2 regions of the Prevotella sp. P4-98 genome follow, and region 2 is predicted to be linked to the other one. Evidence: riboswitches for the same ligand, from Rfam matches in the RefSeq annotation. Region 2 holds a riboswitch; the other holds the start of a gene.
The links. Region 2 has a riboswitch for cobalamin ahead of CIK96_RS06735 (TonB-dependent siderophore receptor). Riboswitches for the same ligand answer to the same signal wherever they lie in the genome.
Positions count from the first base shown of each region.

Region 1: linked by a shared signal. The riboswitch ahead of CIK96_RS00400 (TonB-dependent receptor) and the one ahead of CIK96_RS06735 (TonB-dependent siderophore receptor) in region 2 are both predicted to bind cobalamin.

Region 1 is NZ_NPJC01000001.1:78,664-86,535, reverse strand. Features, by position in the region: gene CIK96_RS00405 (YncE family protein) at 1-104, opposite strand, end outside; gene CIK96_RS00400 (TonB-dependent receptor) at 144-2,162, opposite strand; cobalamin riboswitch at 2,205-2,395, opposite strand; gene CIK96_RS00395 (cobyric acid synthase) at 2,465-3,985, opposite strand; gene cbiB (adenosylcobinamide-phosphate synthase CbiB) at 4,043-4,984, opposite strand; gene CIK96_RS00385 (UDP-N-acetyl glucosamine 2-epimerase) at 5,000-6,061, opposite strand; gene CIK96_RS00380 (flavodoxin family protein) at 6,251-6,874, shown strand; gene CIK96_RS00375 (AraC family transcriptional regulator) at 6,879-7,781, shown strand; gene CIK96_RS00370 (formate/nitrite transporter family protein) at 7,835-7,872, shown strand, end outside.
Region 2 is NZ_NPJC01000046.1:66,691-74,562, reverse strand. Features, by position in the region: gene CIK96_RS06740 (cobyrinate a,c-diamide synthase) at 479-1,777, opposite strand; cobalamin riboswitch at 1,858-2,052, shown strand; gene CIK96_RS06735 (TonB-dependent siderophore receptor) at 2,138-4,279, shown strand; gene CIK96_RS06730 (sirohydrochlorin cobaltochelatase) at 4,266-5,369, shown strand; gene CIK96_RS06725 (TonB-dependent siderophore receptor) at 5,400-7,460, shown strand; gene cobJ (precorrin-3B C(17)-methyltransferase) at 7,457-7,872, shown strand, end outside.

The DNA of each region.
Region 1 (7,872 bases), on a different contig from region 2:
AGAAGAAATGCACCTTTTGTTACAGGAACAATGTATTCATGCTGTTCATTGTCGTTGTCATCACAGGCGGTAAACATAGCTGCTCCCATGAGCAGTACTGCCATACTTAATAAATGTTTTTTCATTTTGAATAAATAATTTAATTATAATTTGTAATTGATTGATATCATCCAACTTCTGCCGGGCATCGGATAATGAGCCACGATACAGTATTGTTTATTAAAGAGATTTTTAATATCTCCACGAATTTCTACATGATGGTTTCCAAAATGGATTTGTTTATATGCTGTCAAGCCAAAATCAACATAGCCTTCTATCATTGTTGAAGGATAATGCTCGTTGTTAGGCCAACGGCTACTCATACCTGTCGCATGCAGTATTAAGTTTATCCAAGGATTCTCATAAGCAACAGAACCACTTGCTGTATGTTGAGGCATATAGGCAATCTGCTTATTGTAGTTGGGCGACTCAGGATTAGTTCGGTTTTGCACCTTTTGCAAACTATAACTTCCAGAGAGCATCAACCCATGAGCTTTATTGAACTGGTGTTCAACCTGCATTGTTGCGTCGATGCCTATACTGCGCACGTTACCGACATTGATACACGTCCAAACAAACATATTATATGGTACTGCTACTATCATGTCTTTCACCTTATTGATATAACTGTCAAACATAAGCGTTGCAGTAGTGTAACGTGAGAGATGAGGTGAGTATGTCACACCTATATTCCACTGGTCAGTTAATTCGGGATTCAATTCGGTACTGCCATAATGATAGTAGTAACTCTCATTAAAGGTGGGAGAACGAAAAATATTTTTGTAACTGGCACGCAGAAAGAGTTCCTCATCTTCAAGCAGTTTGTATGACAACGACAGCGATGGTGAGAGACGACGCATATTTCGTGCAGAATTTATTTGCACATCGGTACGATCTGTCTGTTCGACGTTCTTCTGACGGTTGATAAAAAGCGAATGCAACAGTTTTCCCGTCATGACCCAACGACCAGTTTGATATTTTACAGTAACGGACTGAAGAATACTATGGCGAAACGGATGTCCAATAATGGCGCGCCATGAACTGCCATTCAGATTGTTAAAAGAATAATCTGCAGAATAATCCATTGCCCAATGTTTCGTTGGGACAAACAGCAGGGCAGCAGAAGCATAATATTCCCGTTGCCAATAACTTGCATCGTTAACAGCGCCAGGCATTAGTTTGTCGCGATAGATAGATTCGTACCAATTTACTTTGGCAATGGTTTTCAACGCCCACGTATCTCCCCAACGTTTTTGGTACCCCGCCTGTACAAAGAAGTTGCGGTCATGAAGAGTCTCCCCACTTACGTTAGTATAATAATGGACGATACCAGGCAACTGACGTGAATTGTCATAATAGTAAATCTTACCTGTCAATCGATTTGTTGCATGAGGTTGCCATGAAAAGTTTAACTCGCCATGTCCGCTACTCATGAGACTGTTAGTACGACGATCTTTCGTCACAGTCTTTACATTTCTAATCTCATAAGGATAATCATTCTCGGCATAAATATATTCAGCTACAGCAGACACGGCAAAGGCCTTAGAAAAACTCTGTTCATATCGCAAATAGGGACTAACATATCCGAATGACCCCATCTTCAACTGAGAAGTTAAATGCGGTTTTCTTTCATCAGAAGGTAAAGGCAATGTCTGTATGTTGAGAACTGCTGATGATGCCGCCTGACGTGCAGGAATGAAAATATCATCATTATCACCAATTACCAACGATAACTTGGCGACATTATCAAGCGAATAACGAGAAAGGTCTATTTCGCCGCTCTGGCAATCACTAAGCATAACACCGTCATAACTTACACCGGTATGCTTTGCTCCAAAACCACGCACAGCCACGGTCTTCATGCCTCCTGCACCGCCATAGTCGCGTAGCGTAACGCCCGACATTCGATGAAGTGCGTCTGCCATATCTGTTACTCCCATAGTAAGCATGTCTTTTCGGTCCATCATTTGCAAAGGTGCTGTACTTGTGAGCATTCGCTTGCGCTGACTCTTAGTCACAGTCACTTCTTTCAATTGATGAACACGGCTTGTTATGGTGTCTGTCTGCGCCATTGCGCTTACAGAGACAAGCATTGCAATTATCGACAAATTGAATTTCTTCATATTTATAAATATCTCATCGCCTAGCCCAAGAGTACGATGAAAAATTTTGTTTTTGCTTGGAATTGGTATTCTGACTTGTCAACCTGATCGCGAACGCCTTCCCGGTAACAAACCAGTGACTTTGTTGTTCACGTCGATATAGGGTTGTTTACAGCTGCCGGACAGTCGAGGATTTTCACCTCATTCCCTTCTATTCTCAATGCGTTTGCAAAATTACGAATTTGTAAGCGAAAAACAAAGAAGAATTATGTTTTTCTTTCTTTTGCCACAAATGCGACATCTGCTTTATCTGTCAGTTAAAGCTAATCAGACGTAGTAAGAATGTGATAAATGCGTTCCATGTCAACATGTTGTCTAACATGATCTGCCAACAAATCATATTGTTGGTTTTTATAGGTTTCATAGTCAAAGACAGACTGCTGTTGAGCATCTTTCAGATATGGTGACAATAAAACATCAACAATAGGTGCATTATCAAGTATTCCATGAATGTAGGTGCCCATGCAGCGATCATCAACGAAACATCCATCAGTTGTTTGGTTATTAAATAGATTCATCGACTGAGCATTGTCATCAAGTGTTGTCGTTCCCATGTGAATTTCATAACCGCGAAGCTTGACATTTTCATCTTTTACCAGCGTAGGACATTGGAATGTAACTTGTCGAGTAGTTTTTTCACCACCAATAACTGTCACGACAGGCAAAAGTCCCAACCCTGGCAATCGCTCGATTTCACCCTCGACATGAGTCGGGTCTCGTACTTCCTTTCCCAAGATCTGATAGCCGCCACATATGCCTAGCACCGTAACGCCACGTTTTCGTGCTTCTACAACAGCTTTTGCCATTCCATTCTGACGTAACAGACAAAGATCATCTATCGTAGATTTGGATCCAGGAACGATGATGATATTTGCATCTTCAAGATCAGCAGGATTGTTGGTATAATAAAGATGCAGTCGTGAATCTCGTTCTAATGCATCAAAGTCTGTAAAATTGCTCATGTGGCGCAACAATACTACTGCAACATTTACCTTGCCTTTTACAGCCTGTCTCGACTTAACCTGCAGCGAGACACTATCCTCTTCTTCAATATGAATATCATGAAAATAAGGCAGGATACCGAGAACTGGTATTCCACATAGTTGCTCTATCATTTTCGCGCCTGATTCGAAGAGACTGATGTCTCCACGGAATTTATTGATAATAATACCTTTAATGTGACTTCGTTCTTCAGGTGTCATCAACATAATACTGCCATAAATACTAGCAAAAACGCCACCGCGGTCAATATCTGCAACAAGAATTACATTTGCATGGGCATAAAGAGCCATAGGCATATTGACAATATCTACCTCGCGCAAATTGATTTCTGAAACACTTCCTGCCCCTTCCATCACAATAGGATTGAAACGGGATGCCAAACGATTAAATGCTTCATGAGCAACATTACGAAAGCGATCTCGTCCTTCCTTTCGAAAATAGCTTCCAGCAGACTGATTGCTGTCAGGACGTCCCAACAAGACTACTTGCGATGTATGGTCAGACTGCGGTTTCAGCAAGATGGGATTCATATCGGCCTCACAAGGGATTCCTGCCGCTTCAGCTTGTACAGCCTGAGCGCGTCCTAATTCTAATCCATCGGGAGTGGCATACGAGTTGAGCGACATGTTTTGTGCTTTAAATGGAGCTGGGCGATATCCGTCTTGCCGAAATATTCTACAAAACGCAGCAGCTACAACACTCTTTCCAACATCACTTCCTGTTCCCACAAACATTAGTGGATTAAGTTTTTTCCTATGATTCGATTGTGAACTTATAGCCATTTGATAAATATTATAGTTTACATCTCAAAAACAAAGAAATATCAATTTTTTCTGTACTCAAAACAAAATCGATGCACATACAATTACCATCATAACAATCTCGACTCTTTGGTTAACACCAATGGCAATGATCATATCTTTCGTACTTAGTTGGCGATCACAGTCTCCGATATATGGTTTATAAAAACGTTGACCAAAATAATCATGAGATCCACCAAAACGACAATCAAGAATAGATGCTAATGCAGCTTCTGGATAGCCGCTATTAGGACTTGCATGCATTCTGCCATATTTTGCTACAAAACGTAACCTGCTCCACCAACAATAAAAACTTGAAGTCAATATCATCATCAATGCTGTCAATCGAGCTGGTATGTAGTTGGCTACATCATCAATGCGTGCTGCCCAAGTTCCAAAACGAAGATAGCGTTCATTATGGTAACCTATCATAGAATCGAGAGTATTGACCATTTTATATGCCATCATTCCCGGCACGCCCAGTAGTACCAACCAAAAGAGTGGCGCCACGACACCATCGCTTAGGTTTTCTGACATGGTTTCTAATGCTGCCGAACGTACCTCCTGAGCTGTAAGATTGGCTGTGTCTCGCCCTACTATGCGAGCTATACGCTCACGTCCTTTGTGTAATGAAATATCAAGAGCGTAGAAAACTTGTCTAACTTCACGAATCAGTGTTGTTCCTGCCAAACAGTAAAACACAAGTATGGTTGTCACGGTCATCCATAGATAAACAGACACATCCAACGCTATTTTCAAAAGGTAATCGGTCAAGACAAAAGTCATTATAATAAGCACAACAGCCATTACCGCTCCCTTTGTCCGTTTCCAATGGCCTTTGTTTAATATTGTTTCGCACTTATGTATGATTTTACCAAACAGCACAACAGGATGCGGTAACCACATCGGGTCACCTAATATCTTATCCAACAGCCAAGCTACAAGAATTGGCAAAATGGAAATGGCCAAGATTGAAAGCATTTGCTATTCTTAGTATTACAAGTCAAGAAGCGTCTGTACAATACGCTCTGCCGAACGTCCATCCCAACGGTCAGGCAAATCACCATGTTTCCAATTGCCAGCCATCAGTAATTTCAAGGCATCATGCAATTTTTGGCAATCCTCACCTACTAACACATTAGTACCTACTTTCACCGTTTCAATATGTTCTGTATAACTATTAAGAGTGATACATGGTACATGATTGAATGTGGCTTCTTCTGCCACATTACCAGAATCCGTTATCACACCTTTAGCATGTGCAGCAAGGTAACCAAATTCCAAATATGACAATGTTGGAACAAGGGTTATAGGTAGCGACATTTTATCCACAGCTTCTCTTGCTACTCCACGTAATGGCGCAATAATTTCACATCCAGTGCACACATCGATTATAGTAGCAAGGAGGTGTTGGAGTTTATCTGTATCTGCCAAGAGTACTTTGCGATTAAGAGTCAAGACAATATACTGACCGTCTGACACATTTTCAAGACATTGAGGTCTCATCCATCTGTCATGATTAGCACGCAATGAGTCCATCAGGATATTGCCAACCATGTAAATTTTTTGCATATCAGCACCTTCACGAGTAACAATACTATTATTACTAACACCTGCCGTAAACAACAAATCACTCAATCCATCAATGACCAAGCGATTGATTTCCTTCGGCATATTGATATCAAAGGAACGAGTACCAGCAACAAGATGAGCCAATTTTACACCTCGTTTCTTTGTTACTATGGCAGCTGCCATGGTAGAAGCAAGGTCATCAACGACGATAACAATATCTGTAGAATGATGATTAAGATAATTTTCAAACTCAGCCATCACTCTTCCTGTCAGTTCATTAAGATTTTCACAATCAACACCGAGATAAATATCTGGTTTTGGCATCTGAAGATCATCAAACAATGATGCTTCAAGGGTAGGATCATCTTGACGTCCTGCATATACCAACTGATAGGCAATACCTTCTGTCTTAATGATGGCCCTGACAATTGGAGCGACCTTTACAAAGTTCGGTCTTGCTCCTGTAAAAACACATACGTTCTGCATAAGTTTTTTTTCTATTTCGACTGCGAATTTACTATATTTTGCACTAATTACAAAGAGTTTTTCACTTTTTCTTCTATGTTATTCGCACTTTGAATCAAAAGACGTTGCTCAATTCAGTAGAAATTAGTAAATTTGCCTTCAAAATAAACTTAGTGTACGATTTACAACAAGACTCTTCAACAAATTGTTATGAAAGTTCTACTCATTAATGGAAGTCCACGAAAGGAAGGTAATACTTATACTGCCTTAACGGAGATATCAAAACAACTTAGTATCCACGGAATAGAAAGTACCATCCTATGGATTGGTAAGAAACCTGTTCGCGGTTGCATCGCCTGCAATAAATGCAAAGAGAACGGCAACGGACAATGTGTGTTTTCTGATGACATAACAAACTCCGTCATCGAAAGCATCTCTCATTGCGATGGAGTCATCATAGGCTCTCCCGTCTATTACGGTCAACCATCAGGTCAGTTACTTTGCCTTCAACAGCGTATGCTTTATGCAGGAGGGGCATACTTCATTGGAAAGCCAGCAGCTGCCGTAGCAGTTTGTCGTCGTGGCGGTGCTTCTGCAGTATATCAAACATTACTCATGCCTTTCCAAATGATGAACATGCCGATTGTGACTTCCCAATATTGGAATCTGGCTTATGGAAGAGTCGAGGGCGAAGCCGCACAAGATATTGAAGGTATGCAAACCATGCGTACATTGGCCAACAACATGGCATGGATGTTGAAAAAACTAAACAACAATGATTCTTCAGACCTTCCAGAACGCGAAGCATGGACACCCATGAATTTTATTAGATAATACTATGTCAGAAATAAATCTGAGTCATATTTACCAAACCGTCTGTAATGCACCTGGTGGAAATGGATTTCGAGTAGAGCACATGCCCGAACTCTTTGCCACAAGTGACATTGACGACTGTATGGCACATGTCCACTCATTCTATGAAATTCTATGGTTTCAGGATGGTGAAGGAATACACACGGTGGACTTCGTTGATTACAAGGTTGTTCCAGGCACCATATTTTTTCTGTCTCCTGGACAGATTCACCATTTCGATTGTAAAGACAACTATCGGGGTGTTGCTATAAAAATGTGTACTGATTTGATAAAAGTCTCAAATTCTTCCACCAATATCAGTCGTTTATTCCTTGAATACAACGCGTTTCATACCTACGAAGGAACACCATATTATATTATAGACGAGCCAACATCAAAGTTACTTCAACCGTTAATACACGAAATGGAGTTAGAAGCGGAGAGAAATGGTGAATTGGGTAATATAGACATCTTAAAATCACTACTAACCATCTTTCTTGCAAAAATAGAACGATACGGCAAACATGAGGCAGAACAAACTGTTGATTATCGTAAACCTTCCCACCTACTTTTTATCCGTTTCAGACAGTTACTTGAACAGGAATACAAACAACTGCATACTGTTCAAGAATATGCTAATCGTTTAAATGTGTCCGTCCGTTCACTCAGCAATAGCGTCAACGAGTGTTCTGGAAAATCTCCATTGATTTTCATTAATAACCGCATCATATTGGAGGCCAAACGTCTTGTTCTTTATTCTGATTTGATGATTAAAGAAATTGCTTACATGTTAGGGTATGACGATCCTTCATATTTTGTAAAACACTTCAAGCGCCATACTGGTTATCTACCTTCAGATTTTAGAGAGATGGAACGTTATAAGAAATAAGAGAGTCAGAGTACATGTCATAGATCATTGAATTCAAATTAAATAATATAAATATGAACCTAAAAGAAACATTCAACACACATTTTCCGTT
Region 2 (7,872 bases):
TCCTGATACCCTGTTTTTCAGTGGTTTTTTGATGTGACGTAACCTATTGGTATATAGAAGATTAAATACTCATAAGTGCCATATAGTTCAGCAAACTCAATGAATTTCCTGACCAATTTCAATGAATTTGCTGAGGAAATTCAATGAATTTGCTGACCAAACTCATTGAAATTGCATAGTCATCAACGTCATTCAGCATCATCGAGAACGTCATTCAACGTCATCGAGAACGTCATTCAGCATGGCTGCAAACGTCATGTAGTTGAGCAAAACAAATTGATTTGCCGAGGAAAACAAATTGATTTGCTGAGGAAAACAAATTGATTTGCTGAGGAAAACAAATTGATTTGCTGAGGAAAACAAATTGATTTGCTGAGGAAAGTATGTTGAAAAGTGTTGAAACGTACATTATATCAGTACGTTATGATTATTGTGTAGCAGTGGCAACAAAGGTCTTTTGTCCTACTGTGGTTTATTGTCATTTGCCAAAGAACGGCACTTCGTCCTGCCAATACAAGTGGGTATAGCTCGCCACCACATTGCCTTCGATGATAAACGGCGAAGGCGTTTGCTCATTGCGAGCGTTGAACACATCGGCGCCGGAGCGGGGCAGTGGCGGCAAAAACTGGGAGTAATGAAACTCATGACCGCGATATTCCTTCTCTCCAACTGTCACGCGGCGATAGCCTAAAGATAGTTTTCGGTCGCTCTTTCGGCTGCCAATAGAGTAGGGCAGTACGCCACACATCTCGTACGTACCTTCGTCGCTGACGATATTCTTGCAGAGATACATCATGCCGCCACACTCCGCCAGTATCTTTCCGCCACTGATGGCATAGCGGCGTATGCTCGCTCTGGTTTGTTGGGCGCGTTGCAATGCCTCTAAATGCTGTTCGGGATAGCCTCCCGGCAGATAGAGTAGGGTGGTGTCCGCCGGTATCGGCTGGTTGTCTTCAGGATTGAAAAAGGTAACCCTGCCCAAGCGTTGCAGTAAATCGATATGGTGCTGATAGACAAACGAAAACGAATCGTCGTTGCGAGCCACTACGATGTGGCAGTCTGATAGTGGTCTATCGGTGTGATGGTCGATAGTTTCCTGCGGTTTCTCGCCACTTGTCAGCAGTAGCAACCGGTCTATATCCACATGCTGTTCCACAAGGTCTGCCATCTCGTCCATATCCGTGGTACGACTAAAGTCCAGTCCCAAATAGCGCGACGAAGCCTCCGCTTGTCGCTGGCGCGGTACACATCCCAGACACATCAACCCTGCATCTTCTGCCGCCTCACGCAGCATGAGGTCGTGGCGTGGACTTCCCACCTTATTGAATATAACACCCTTGACATGGACATCGGCATCGTAACGCGCCAAACCCTGTAGCAGTGGTGCCACCGAATAGCCCGTATGGCTGGCATCTACCACCAGTATTACCGGCAAATGGAGTGTGGCTGCCACATGTGCCGCACTGCCTTGCTGGCGCTGAAAGCCATCGAAAAGTCCCATCATGCCCTCCACCACACATATATCGGCACCGCGCGAAGCCTCAGAGTAGATAGCCTTCACGTGCGAATCTGTCGCCATGAAGAGGTCGAGGTTGTATGACGATCGGTGGCACGCCATACCGTGATATTTTGTATCGATATAGTCGGGACCGCACTTAAACGGTTGCACCACCCTGCCGCGACGCACCAGCGCCGCCATCATACCAATGGAAATGGTGGTCTTGCCCGACCCAGATGCCGGTGCCGCTATTAGAAATTGGGCGAAAGTATGCTTCATGGGTGCGAAATTACAAAAAAGGAGGATAATAATCCGATTTTTCTATGATTTTTTTGCCATATAACATAAAATGACTACATTTGCACCCGGAAAGAAAAGGCAATCAACGGCAGATGCCGTATGATGCAAGGGAATCCGGTGAAAGACCGGAGCTGTACCTGCAGCTGTAATCCCCCTTTGAAGCAAGTTTGTCAGTATAACGCCACTGAGGCAACTCGGGAAGGTATGACAGACTGGGGAGAGCCAGAAGACCTGCCTTATATGTTCTATCTCAGGCAAACGCCCAGACAAGACATTGCGCCCTCAGGATTAAGGGTTGACAATTTCCTATTTTATTTTAGAATGACTTATAAAAGTATTATGACTTGCAGAAACATTGCGGGTCTGCTACTTGCTATAGTAGTGTGTCCGCCGGTTTTAGCACAGAAAACCATTGAGAGCAAGGAGTCGCTGCAAGAGGTTGTGGTGACAGGAACTGGTACGCGCCACTTGTTGAAAGATGCTCCGGTACAGACCGAAGTCATCAATCGGCAGGTGCTGAAAACCTTTGCCGGACGCAGCATCGAAGACATACTCTCCCAGTTGTCAGCATCGTTCGACTTCGAACAGGGCGACATGGGATCGCAAATGCAGATGAACGGACTGGGCAATTCCTATATCCTAATACTCATCGACGGTAAGCGCCTGCATGGTGATGTAGGCGGACAAAACGACCTCGGACTTATCGATCCCAACAATATTGAGCGTATCGAGATTGTCAAGGGTGCCTCGTCGGCACTCTATGGAAGCGATGCCATAGCCGGAGTCATCAATATTATCACCCGTAAGCATAATGAAGGCGTGATGCTTGAAAACAAGACACGCTACGGATCGCATAACGATATGAGACAGCACAACGGCATTGCCCTGCGCTTTGGACAATGGAAATCATACACCAACTTTCAACTTCAGCACAACGACGGATGGCAGAATACCGCCACCGAACATACACCAAGTTCGGCAACACCCGTCACCGACTCGAAAAGCAAAACTGCAAACGAGTTTACCAATTGGCAGATAGCAGAGCGGTTGGCATGGAATCCCACCCAACAATTAGAACTCTATGCCGAAGGATCATGGTATCAGAAGGGTATATACCGCAAGAGCGGCAAATATCCCAAATATGATGTCTATAACTACGACCTAAAGTATAAGAACGCTTCAGCCGTTGCCGGCATGCAATGGACCACTAATCGCGGTGACCTCGTCACGGCAGATGTCAGTTGGAACAAACATGCCTATTACCACGCTTTCACCTCGACAACACTGGCAGAAGGCTTCGATGAAGATGGCAACTTCATTCTCGACTACCCCTATTTCACCGGACAAAAACTGCTGATGAGCAATCAGGAGCGCACCATGTTTAATCTAAAAGGTGTGTTTGCACTCACCCCAACCAACAAACTCAGCGCCGGTATTGAGGCACGCTACGATTATCTCAAAGCTCCTGCAAGCATCAAAGGACGCACCGCCGACGATAATACCGAGGCCATCTATGTGCAAGACGAACTCCAACTGCTGCACATCCTCCAGGTGACAGCCGGACTCCGACTCAACCGCAACGAGAGTTTCGGATGGAAACTTACCCCCAAACTCTCTACCATGCTTAAACTTGGCGACTTCAGACTTAGAGCATCGTGGAGCCAGGGATTTAAGACACCCACCATCAAAGAGCTCAATTACCAGTATGCACGCGACATGAGCGGCATCATTCTGTTTTTGGGAAATCCAGACCTGAAGGCACAAACCAGCAATTACTTCTCGCTAAACGGCGAATATACCATAGGTCATTTCAACGTATCTGTTACGGGATATTATAATAAGGTGGATGATATGATAGCCTTGGTAACCATACCCAAGAGCGAAGCACCAGACGTTTACCGCCAACAGTATGGTGAGATGCTCAGTAAAGTGCGTCGCTATCACAACATGGAAGATGCCAAAACCTATGGTGTGGATGTCAATCTGCGATACACCACAGACCATCTGAGTATCGGGGCAGGGTATAGTTACCTTGATACCAAAGCCAATATCTACGACACCACACACGACAGAATGGTCAATGTCACCATCGATGGCATGGCACACCATAAAGCCAACGTCTTCGCTACATGGAACCATCAGTTTGCCACCAACTATCAGATGGGTGTCGGCATCTATGGCAAGATGTCAACCAAACGCTACTATCAGACCAACGGCAACGGTAAGGGATACCAGATATGGCGTCTCAGCACCACCCACGACCTTGGAAAAAGCAAACACATGACCTACCGTATAGAGGCTGGAGTGGATAATATTTTCAACTATGTGGATAAAACTCCACACGGATTACACCTCGGTACCAATACATCGGGTACTACGCTTTTCGCCTCGCTGACTGTCAGATTTGCGAAAGGAAAGAAGATTAGAAACATTTTTAATAATCAACATTATAACAAACAAAAAGACAATGAAGAAGATTAAATTTCTCATGATGGCAGCCGTAGCATTGCTGACTGCCTCAACATTCGTTGCTTGTGGTGACGACGACGATGACTCCAAGGGCGGACAACTGTCAAACATGGAGCGTTACCAGCAGGAAGTAGATGCTACCGTTAAGTCACAGAAGAAAAACGACAAGGCTATTCTCGTCGTTGCATTCGGTTCGACATGGCAGCAGGCATACGATGCTTTCGACCTTACCGTAGAGGAATACAAGAAAGAATTCCCTGGTTACGACGTCTATCTGTCGTTCTCTTCAGCTATCTGTATCAACCGTGCTATGGCTGGCGAACACGTAAAGCCCCGCAACTTCTATGAGCCAAAATACTGGCTGGAGGCTTTCGGACGTGTGCAGTATAAGGAAATCATCGTTCAGTCTATGCAGGTGATTCCCGGAGAAGAATACACACGTGTCATCAACGCTATGAAAGACTTCGCTAACAACTCTAACGGTGACCTCGACGACAAGTATCTGAGCACCATGACCCTTAAGCTGGGCTATCCTCTGATGGCTGAATATCCTTCAGACGTGAATAAGTTGGCTAAGGCACTCAACGACAACTTCAGTTCTTATGCACAGAAAGGCGCTTTGTTGTTCATGGGTCACGGTAACCCCGACACCTACGATACCTACAAAGCTAATGTTCGCTACACCCAGTTGGAAACAGCCCTGAAGGCTTACAACTCTAACTACTATGTAGGAACTGTTGATATGAAGGAGAACTTCAAAACTCACGTTCACCAGCGCATGGCCAACGATGGCATCACCAGCGGTAAGGTATATTGCGCTCCGTTGATGTCTATCGCCGGTGACCACGCCCACAACGATATGGCTGGTGACGACGATGCTTGGGACAATGGATTTGAGACCAACGACGAAGGTGAGGTTGAAGACACCAGTTGGAAGATGTATTTCAAACACATGGGATATACCATCGAGGACGATAGCTATACCGACGACAAGGGAATTGTAAAGGGTCTGCTTGAGTTTGCCAATGTCCGCGCACTCTATAAAGCACACACCAAGAACGCTGAAACTGTGGATTACTATCACTCAAAGAACCCCGAATAAACCAGAAACAAACATAAAATCTGATAAACTTTGAAGACCAACAGACTACTCGTTATCTTCGCCTTATCAGTAAACGCAATAGTTGCATCGGCACAGATCCACAGCAAAAGCGGATCGGCAGATGCTGACAAACAGATGAGCCTCAATCCCGTTGTAGTGACGGGGTCGGGGCATCATCAGCGTTTGGGAGTCACTGCTACACCGGTGCACGTACTCTCGGCGAAGGAAATCAAAGAGCAAGGCATCACTACATTTGCTGATGCGCTCACACATACCATGCCGCAACTCTCCATGGCACCTAATGCCATGGGGTCGCAACTCCGTTTGAACGGACTCGGAGGAAAGTACATTCTCATCCTCATCAATGGACATAAACTCAGTGGAGACATCTCCAACAACGCAGATCTCAATCGCATCAACATGGCAAGAGTGAAGCGTATAGAGGTACTCGACGGTGCGGCAAGTTCACTGTACGGCAGCGATGCCATCGCAGGAGTAATCAATATCATCACAGACCAACCTACAGGCAATCTTGTCAGTGCCACTTCCAACTCGCGGGTAAGTGGGAAAGGACAGTTTACCGAGCAGGTCAATGTAGATATCTATAGCCATGGATTCGGATCATACACCTCCTTTTCACACGATAGGGCAGACAGTTATCGCATCAACCCACTGGAATATGTGAAGGGAGAAGAGGACAAAACACAGCAATCGCTGTCGCCCTTGTTTACTGGATATAGAAACAATCTGGTCAGTCAGCGCTTCACTTGGCAGACAACCAAGCAACTGGCATTCAATGCGGGTATGGAGTATGGATATAAAAAGACTGACCGTCCCAATACAAACCCCGACATCACCGGTGGTCTCGACTATGAAATGCGCTATAAATCGCTGCGCTGGAATGTGGGAGGAATATACAAATGGAACTCAAGAAACTCCATTCAGACGGATTTTACAGTAGATCGTTACCGCTATGGAAAGGAGTATGACGTAGAAACCAAAACCTACAAGGTGGGCGATTATGTGCAGTCGAAGAAGCAACGCACCATGGATGGCGAGGTGAAAGCCATACTCGGACTCACCCAAAACTCTACAACCATCTTCGGTGTTGATTGGCGCAACGATATGTTGGTGACTACATCAGGAAACATAGACAATAATGCCTATACCCTTTCTGGCTATGGACAGCACGAAATGGCATTGCCACTACACCTCAAAGCTACCGTTGGTGCACGCTATACCTACCATAAGGAGTTTGGTAGCAGACTGACACCAAAGGTGGCACTGATGTTTAGCAACGGACCTATACGACTCAGAGCAACCTATAGCAACGGATTCAGAGCTCCCGGACTCGACGAACTCTATTACCGTTACTTCTCTGTCAATCGCGGAAAACCACAGGTGTCGTTTGGCAACAAAAACTTGAAATCGGAAGCCAGCCACTATGTATCGCTGGGAGCAGAATATCGCGTTAGCCGCTTCTCGCTGTCGGTCATGGGTTATATCAACCGCATCAACGACATGATTATCAAGGATAATATCAAGCTCACTGACCCATTGCGTGAGATGCTGAAGGCTGAATTTCCTGAAATGACAGATGAACAAGCCAACAAAATGACGTCTTATGCACACTATGTCAATAGCGACAAGGGTGATGTGAAAGGACTACAGGTCAACATCTACGCTAATCCTGTCGATGGATTCAACTTCAATGTGAACTATGCCTATACCTATGCACGCTCGAAATCGGGCGACGAATGGCAGATTCTCGACCGCAGTATCAAGAATGCACTTACGCTATCGGCAAGTTATAGCCGCGCTTGGGGCATCTACCGCTTGTCGGCTAATGTCAATGGCAGACTACAATCGAAAACCTATTATGCGGCTTACGAGGATGCACCGGGCTATGGGGTGTGGAATATCAATACCACACACACCTTCTCGCTGGCTCGCCATCTGACCGTAGAGCCCAGTTTGGGTATAGACAACATATTCAACAAGACGGACAACCGAATAGACAGCAGCCTGCGACGCTATGCACTCTATTCACCAGGACGTATGTTGGTAGCTGGATTAAAAATTAAGTTATGAAACAAATCATCGTTGTAGGAATAGGTCCGGGAAGTATGGACGACATGACAATGGCTGTGCGAGAAACCCTCGCACAAGCCGATGTCGTGGTGGGATATAAGTTCTATTTCCAGTTTATAAAACCCTTGCTGCCCGATACCGCACAGTGTATCGACACTGGAATGAAGCGTGAGTATGAGCGTGCGAAAATAGCTTTTCAACTGGCAGAACTGGGCCATCAGGTGATTGTCATGTCGTCGGGCGATGCCGGCATCTATGGCATGGCATCGCTGATATGGGAGATGAAGGCGAAAAGTCAGTCGGATGTAGAGGTTATCGTGCATCCGGGCATATCCGCTTTTCAGAAGGCAGGCGCCTTGTTGGGCGCTCCTGTCAGTCACGACTTCTGTGTGATTTCACTCTCTGACCTGAT